2 regions of the Caminicella sporogenes DSM 14501 genome follow, and region 1 is predicted to be linked to the other one. Evidence: riboswitches for the same ligand, from Rfam matches in the RefSeq annotation. Region 1 holds a riboswitch; the other holds the start of a gene.
What was found. Region 1 has a riboswitch for cobalamin ahead of BUA90_RS05770 (aspartate-alanine antiporter-like transporter). Riboswitches for the same ligand answer to the same signal wherever they lie in the genome.
Positions count from the first base shown of each region.

Region 2: it holds a riboswitch for cobalamin, as region 1 does, so the genes downstream of both, cobT (nicotinate-nucleotide--dimethylbenzimidazole phosphoribosyltransferase) here and BUA90_RS05770 (aspartate-alanine antiporter-like transporter) in region 1, are expected to answer to the same signal.

Region 1 is NZ_FRAJ01000008.1:71,776-76,214, reverse strand. It holds gene BUA90_RS05785 (ABC transporter substrate-binding protein) at 1-679, shown strand, start outside; gene BUA90_RS05780 (ABC transporter ATP-binding protein) at 676-1,515, shown strand; gene BUA90_RS05775 (ABC transporter permease) at 1,516-2,253, shown strand; cobalamin riboswitch at 2,423-2,629, shown strand; gene BUA90_RS05770 (aspartate-alanine antiporter-like transporter) at 2,773-4,005, shown strand; gene BUA90_RS05765 (succinyl-CoA:acetate CoA-transferase ScpC) at 4,074-4,439, shown strand, end outside.
Region 2 is NZ_FRAJ01000010.1:67,618-72,056, forward strand. It holds gene BUA90_RS06945 (Asp23/Gls24 family envelope stress response protein) at 1-126, shown strand, start outside; gene gdhA (NADP-specific glutamate dehydrogenase) at 393-1,760, shown strand; cobalamin riboswitch at 1,884-2,063, shown strand; gene cobT (nicotinate-nucleotide--dimethylbenzimidazole phosphoribosyltransferase) at 2,281-3,327, shown strand; gene BUA90_RS06960 (DNA-3-methyladenine glycosylase family protein) at 3,419-4,300, shown strand.

The DNA.
Region 1 (4,439 bases):
AGGAGTAATGGGTGCAGGAGGAAATTATCATTCTATATCTATAAGACCCGGCTTTAAAGCGATAAATGCAGTCAAAAATAAGAGGATTTTTGAAATAAATCAAAAAATTATTTCTAGTCCGACTTTTAGATATATAAAAGGTGTTAAAGAACTTTGCAGAATGTTTTATCCAGAAATATTTGACGATTTGAGTGTATATAATTCAGATAAAGAAATAACTAGGGAAGAAATAGCAGAAATATATGTTAAAAAGACTCATAAGACAATATTTGTTCCAACATCATCATATTATAGAAAGAAACATGAAACTCATACTTATGGCTTTTTTAAAGATGTACCACCTAACCATCCAAGATTTGATTATATAGAAACAGCAGTTTTATCTGGGTATATTGATGGGTATAAGGAAAATGGAGAGGAATACTTTTATCCAGAGAAAAGGGTTACAAGAGATGAATTTGCAAAGACTGTGTATTTAATAGGCGATTTTAAAAGTAAAGATAAAAATATAAATATAAAAGATATAGATGAAGTAGAAAATAAGAGAATAGTTCAAATTTTAGTGGATAATGGGATATTTGAGCTTAAAGATGGCAAATTTAAACCAAAAGAATATGTTACTGTAAATGAAGTAATAGATATATTAAATAAGGTGGATACAAAAGGTGAAAAAATATGATTGACATTAAGTCGCTATATAAGAGTTATGGCAAAGTAATGGCTGTAAATGACATCAGCATACAAATACCTAAAGGAACTTTTTTTGGACTTCTTGGACCAAATGGAGCTGGGAAAACTACTTTGATAAGATTAATTATAGGTTTATTAGATGCTGATAAAGGTGAAATTAGAATAGATAATGAAAAGCTATCAAGGGATAATTATAATGTAAAAAGGAGGATTGGAGTAGTATCCCAGCATATTAATTTGGACAAAGAAATATCAGTTTTCGAAAATATGTATTTTTCAGGTATGCTTTACAAACTTGACAAAAAAGTTATGAAAAAGCGTATAATAGAGCTCCTTAGATTTTTAAATCTTGAAAAGGTACAAGATAGAATTTGTAAAAGACTTTCAGGTGGAATGAAGAGAAAACTTATGATTGCTAGAGCACTTTTACATGATCCAGATTACATTTTTTTAGATGAGCCTACAGTTGGAATAGATTTAAATTCTAGGAAGGAGATATGGGATTTTTTAAAGGCTATGAAAAATAACGGTAAAACTATAATTTTGACTACTCACTATATTGAAGAAGCTGAATATCTATGCGATAGAGTTGCATTGATGGATAAAGGCAAAATATTTTATGATGATACTCCAAGGAATTTGATAGATGAATTGGGAAGATTTACAGTTGAATATTTTGATGACAATCAAAAAACTAAGTACCACTATTTTAATACATTGAGTGAGGCTAAAAAGTATTCTGATATGATAAATGGTAAATATACAATCAGGGATACAACTCTTGAAGATGTTTTTTATAGTTTTGCAAACAAGAAGGTGAATTAGATGGAAATTATGACTATACTTTGGAGAGAGTGGATATTTTTCAAAAGAAGGTTTTGGAAGATAACAAGTGCTCTGATTGTTACACCTTTATTATATCTTGTAACTTTTGGATTTGGAGTAGGAAGCAGTGTAACTGTTGAAGGCAAGTCGTACTTATTTTACATATTACCGGGTATAATAGCTCTTACTACTATGAGAGCAAGTTATAGTGCTATATCCATGCGTATAAGTGTTTCAAGGCTACATGAAAAAAGCTTTGAGATGTATCTTATATCTCCAACTAGAATGTATATGCTTACTTTAGGACATGTTTTAGCAGGAGCTTTTAGAGGAATGTATTCTGCTTTTTTAATAATTGCAACAGTAGCTTTATTTGGAATTTTTATAAATATAAACTTTCTGTTTATTTTAACTTGTTTTATAAATAGTTTGATGTTTGCTTGTTTAGGTTTTCTTGCTGCAATGATTATAGATACTCATTATGATATGAATAGATTTACAAGTTTTGTAATTACTCCTATGGCTTTTTTATGTGGTACTTTTTTTTCATTGGGACGTATGCCTTATCTGCTTAGAAGTTTTATTGAATTATTGCCTCTTACACATTCTACAAGACTACTTAGAGCTATAACATATGGTTATAAAATAGAAGGTTTTTCATTTTTAGTAATAATTACATATACTATAATATTTTATGTTCTCAGTGTAAGAATTTGTTTTGAAGAAGATAGAGCATAACATTTATATTATTTTATTAAATATATATAAATGTTAAGTTTGTTAAAAAAATATTAAATTGAGTTAAAGTTATAACAAGTCATGAATTTTATTTTTTGAAAAGAAATAACTTTATAATTTAATTGTTGACTTTTTACTGTATGTAATTTAGAATTTGATTAGAGTAAAATTGAATACGGGGCTTTATGGTATCCATAGTTTCGCTGGTTTTAAACTATGGATTTAAAAGGGAAGATTGGTGAAAATCCAACACGGTCCCGCCACTGTGATGGGGAGTAAATCTATTTTATGCCACTGTTTCTGTTTGTAAGAAATGGGAAGGCATAGATTTACAATGATCCTAAGTCAGGAGACCTGCCATAAAGAACAACACCGTTTTTACTCACGAGGATGGGGAGGTGTTATGGGATAAATAGCTAAGGCTATGTTACGGCTAGTTTTGTGCCTATTTACCTTTAACACCCTTTTGTTCTCAAAAGGGTGTTTTTATTTGGTTAGATTAAAGGAGGACTAATAAAAATGAATTTTGATTATGTGAAGTTTATTACTGATCCGTTTGTATTAATATTTTTATCAGTTATTTTAGGGCTGATTATAGGAAAAGTTGAATTTAAGAGAATTAAGTTAGGGAATTCCGGAGGTTTATTTACTGGGCTTGTAATAGGATGGTATATTTACAAAAAATATATACTTCCATATGAAACAGCAGAAAACGTTCCTTCATATGCAAAGAGAATACTTGAAAATGGTATGATTCCAAAGGAATTGTTTCTTTTTACATTAGTATGCTTTATTGCTTCTGTAGGACTTTTGGCTTCAAAGGATATTGGGAAAGTTGTAAGAAAATACGGATTTAAGTTTATTTTACTAGGGCTTATTATTACATTTACAGGAGCTTTAAGTTGCTATTTGATGACGTATATAAGTAAAGGACTAAATATGTATGCCATAACGGGTATTTATGTAGGTTCATTAACGAGTTCGCCGGGACTAGCGGCAGCACTTGAAGCAGTTGGAGGATTAGGGAAAGAAATTGAAGCAATGGTTGGACTGGGATATGCTATAGGATATATTCCGGGAGTTATAGTAGTAATTTTAGCTATGCAGATTATTCCTATCGTATTTAAGATTAATGTTGAAAAGGAAAGAGAGCTTTTTAAAAGAGAAATGAAAACTAAAGATAGTAAAGTTAATATTGAAAATATTGATTTTGAAATCCTTTCATTTTTATTTGTATGTATAGTTGGATTTCTTATAGGACAAATAAAAATTTATATGGGACCGACTATAAAATATTTTAGTTTAGGTTCAACAGGTGGAGTTTTAATTTCTGCTTTGATTTTAGGATATATAGGTAAAATTGGATTTTTGAATTTTAGAATGAATCCTAAAATATTAGGAGCTATAAGAGAGCTATCTCTTTCAATATTTCTTGCAATAGTAGGATTAAGATATGGATATACGACTTTAACAACTATAGGTGGAAAAGGAGGAGAACTTTTAATAATTGCTTTTATATGTGCTGCACTGGCTATAATGTCAGGCTTTATAATAGGAAGATATGTTTTTAAAATTAATTGGGTTATGCTTTCTGGAGCTCTTTGCGGAGGGATGACAAGTACACCCGGATTAGGAGCAGCTATTGATGCATTAAAAAGTGATGATGTTGCATCAGGATATGGAGCTAGTTATCCATTTGCTCTGTTTGGAATGATAATTTTTACAATACTTTTATACAGACTGCCAATTTAAGTTAAATTTAGCTAATTATTAAATATCAACTAAAAAATTTATTTTTAGAAAAAAAGGAGGAAAGAGTTATGATTTCGAACAGAATCAGGAATAAAAAGTTACTTGATAAAGTTTGTACGGCTAAAGAGGCAGCAATGCTAATAAAAGATGGAATGACTATTGGAACAAGTGGATTTACGCCTTCAGGTTATCCTAAAGCAGTGCCTTTGGCCTTGGCAGAACTAGCTAAGGAAAGAAATGAAAAAATAAAAATAAATCTTTATACAGGGGCTTCTGTAGGAGATGAATTAGATGGAGTTTTAGCTAGAGCAGGACTTATAAGCAAACGATTACCTTATCAGACAAATGAAAGTCTGAGAGAATCTACAAATAATGGCTGTTGTGAGTTTCTAGATATGCATTTAAGTCATGTTCCACATTATGCAAAATTAGGA
Region 2 (4,439 bases), on a different contig from region 1:
AGTTATGGAAATGTAGTGACAACTGTTATTAAGAATTTACAAAAGCATATAAAAAGAGAAATAGAAAATATGACATCTATAAATGTATTGGCAATAAATGTATGTGTAAGAAGTTTAAAAATATAATATTGATAAAATGTTTACAAATATGTATATGTATGTTATAATGCAGTTGTGAAGGGGGAAAGGAAATTTTTAAGTAAGCTCAAGGAAAACGTTTTACCTTGTGTTTTCCCGTAATTTCCAATTAAATACTGTCCCTTTGAAGTAAATTTTTTTATTTGAATTATTATTTGATTATTTATTGAATTTATTCTTTTGTCATGTTTTTGGTGGCAAAAGAAAGAAAATAAAAATTAATTTTTATTAGCAAAACAAGGGGGTTTCTTCCAATGGCAGGTCAAAATCTAAATGCAAAAGAGTATATTAAAGAAGTAATTGAGAAAGTTAAAGCTAGAAATGCTAGCGAACCTGAGTTTATTCAAGCAGTTGAGGAAGTACTAGTTTCTTTAGAGCCGGTTTTAGAAAAGCATCCAGAGTATATAGAAGCTAATTTATTAGAGAGAATTACTGAGCCTGAAAGACAAATAATATTCAGAGTTCCTTGGGTAGATGATAGTGGTAAGGTTCAAGTAAATAGAGGTTTTAGAGTTCAGTTTAATGGAGCTATAGGACCATACAAAGGAGGTTTAAGATTTCATCCTTCCGTATATATTGGAATTATCAAGTTTTTAGGATTTGAACAAATTTTTAAAAATTCATTGACTGGTCTTCCAATAGGTGGAGGTAAAGGTGGTTCCGATTTTGACCCAAGAGGAAAATCAGATGCTGAAATTATGAGATTTTGTCAAAGTTTTATGACTGAACTTTATAGACACATTGGACCAGATGTTGATGTTCCAGCTGGAGATATTGGAGTTGGTGGTAGAGAAATTGGATACCTTTATGGACAATATAGAAGAATTAGAGGAGCTTTTGAAAACGGGGTTCTTACTGGTAAAGGTTTAGCATATGGTGGTAGTTTAATTAGACCTGAAGCTACTGGTTTTGGTGTAACTTATTTTGCTCAAGAAATGTTAAAGCATGAAGGAGAAACTTTTGAAGGTAAGACTGTTGCTATATCAGGATATGGTAATGTTGCTTGGGGAGTATGTCAAAAAGTTGCTGAATTAGGGGGTAAAGTAGTTACTCTTTCAGGCCCAGATGGATATATTTATGACCCAGATGGAGTAACTGGAGAAAAGATAGACTATTTAGTTGAAATGTTAAAAGAAAATAAAGGTGCTAGAGTTAAGGATTATGCAGACAAGTACGGTGTAGAGTTTTTCCCAGGAGAAAAACCATGGGGAGTAAAAGTTGATATAATAATGCCATGTGCTATACAAAATGATATTACTTTGGAACATGCTAAGAAAATTGTTGCTAATGGTATTAAGTTTGTAGTTGAAGGTGCAAATATGCCATGTACAAATGAAGCAATTGAGTACTTCCAAAAGAACGGAGTGTTGGTAGGACCTGCTAAAGCTGCTAATGCCGGTGGAGTTGCTACTTCAGCTCTTGAAATGTCACAGAATAGTATGAGAATGTCTTGGACTAGAGAAGAAGTAGATAAGAAGCTTCATGAAATAATGGTTAACATTCATAATAATGCTATGAAAGCAGCTGAAGAATATGGATTCGGATATAATTTAGTTGCTGGTGCGAATATAGCTGGATTTTTAAAAGTTGCTGAGGCTATGCATGCACAAGGAAATTACTAAAATTGTATAAAATAGATGTATAAACTTGTTTAATGAAGGAGAACCTACAAAAATAATTTATAGTAGGTTCTCTTTTAGTAGCAGGAGTTTTTTTAGATATGTAGAATAGATTTAAATATATAAGTCAATATAAAAATTATAGGTGCCCATTTTAGGGAGAATAGGGAATGGAGTGGAAATCTCCAGCGGACCCGCCACTGTAAAGGGGAGCCTTTAAACACTATGCCACTGGATATTAATCTGGGAAGGCGTTTGAAGGTGTTGAACCTGAGCCAGGAGACCTGCCTATAATTTATTGACTCATGAATGATGGTAAAGTTCATGGTTTGTTTGTCATGCACAAATAAACTATGAACTTTTTTTGCATAAAAATAAAAGTTTAAAAAGCAAAATCAAGTTAGTTTAGTAATTAAAAATTATAAAAATTTTATAAAATTGACATTAAAAATTAAAGGATAGAATTTTAATGTTATTATATAAGCTAAAAAATAAATTTTAAAATATAGAGGGAGGAATAATTATGATTTTGTTAAAAGAAACTATTAAAAGGATTGGTGAGCTTGATAGTAAAGCCATGGAAAAAGCAAAAGAAAGAGTAGATAATCTTATCAAGCCACCTGGGAGTTTAGGAAGATTAGAAGAGATAGTTATTCAGCTAGCAGGAATAACAGGAGAAATTTATCCAAAGGTGGATAAAAAAGCTGTTATAGTTATGGCAGCAGATCATGGAGTATTTGAAGAAGGAGTTGTAGTATTTCCACAAGAAGTAACAGAAATTCAAACAAAAAATATGGCAAGAGGAGTTACTGGCGTTTGTGCATTAGCAAAGTATGTAGGGGCTGATGTAGTACCGGTAGATATAGGAGTAAAAGTTGATATAAATGAACCTGGAGTGATAAATAAAAAAGTAAAATATGGAACAGATAATATGGCTAAAGGACCTGCTATGAGCAGAGAGGAAGCTATAAGAGCTTTAGAAGTTGGAATAGAGGTTGCTGAGGAGCAGATTAAAAAAGGTAAAAACATTTTAGCAACTGGAGAAATGGGAATATGTAATACTACTCCTAGTGCTGCTATTGTTTCAGTTATAGGTGGATATGACCCTTTTGAAGTAACTGGAATAGGAGCAAATTTTCCAGTAGATAAACTTAAATACAAAGCAGGGGTAGTAAAGAGAGCTATAGAAGTAAACAGTCCTAATCCAAAGGACGGGATAGATGTCCTTGCTAAAGTTGGTGGACTTGAAATAGCTGGAATGGCTGGAGTAATGCTTGCTGGAGCTGCTAATAGAATACCGGTAGTAGTAGATGGATTTATTTCTTCAGCTGCTGCTCTTATAGCATGTACTATAGAACCAAAGACTAAGAATTTTCTTATACCTTCTCATGCTTCAAAGGAGAAGGGAGCGATATATGCATCAGAGCTTTTAGGATTAAAACCTATGCTTTATATGGATATGAGACTTGGAGAGGGAACAGGAGCTGTACTTGCTCTAAGTTTAATCGAATCAGCTACATATATGAATAATGAAATGATTACATTTGCTGAGGCTGGTATATCTGTATAATTGATAAAAAAGTATATTTTAGTTTAAGTTCTTTTAATGAGAGTTGCAGACTGATATAATAGTTGTAAGTTGATTTTTGAGGTGATATTAAATGCATGTAAAAGAAATAGAAAATGGTATAGTTTTAGAGAATATAAAGGATTTTGAGCTACCTCATATATTTGAATGTGGACAATGTTTTAGATGGAATAAGGAAGAGGATGGGAGTTATACAGGAGTAGCTTTTGGAAAGGTAATAAATTTAAGAAAAGAACATGATAAGGTTTATATTGATAATACGAATTATAACGATTTTAAAAATATATGGCATAGTTACTTTGATTTAGATAGGGATTATGGAAAAATAAAAGAAAAATTATCTGCAATTGATGAAACAATGAAAACTTCTGTAGAATTTGGTTATGGAATAAGAATACTTAAGCAAGATGAATGGGAAACTCTTATTTCTTTCATAATATCTGCAAATAATAGAATACCAATGATAAAAAGGGCTATAGAAGCTTTAAGTGAAAATTATGGCAGTTATATAGGAAATTATAGAGGAAAAAAATATTACAGTTTTCCAAAACCAGAAAAATTATATAATTTAAGTCTTGAAGATATTAATTTTAAAGGTATAGGGTTTAGAGGAAAATATATATTAAATGCAGCAAAACTTGTAGTAAATAAGGAGATAGATATTTATAATTTGAAAAATTTAGAGACCTTTAAAGCAAGAGAAGAATTAATGAAGTTTTCTGGTGTGGGACCTAAAGTTTCAGATTGTGTGATGTTTTTTTCAATGGATAAAAGTGATGCATTTCCTATAGATGTATGGGTAAAAAGGGTTATGGAGTATTTTTATGTTCCGGAGGGGACAAGTTTAAAAAAAATACAAAAATTTGCTGAAGAGAAATTTGGAAATTTAGCCGGATTTGCACAACAGTATTTATTTTATTATGCAAGGGAGCTTAAAATTGGAAAAAATAAGTGATATATAATAATTAAATTTGTAAATTTTATTGAGATGACAAATTTTAGTATTTTTGATAGATTAAAAAATTGTTGAATATTTGAATTTAAAAAAATAGCCTTTGACAAATTTAGTCAAAGGCTAAAGTTTTATTTATTGA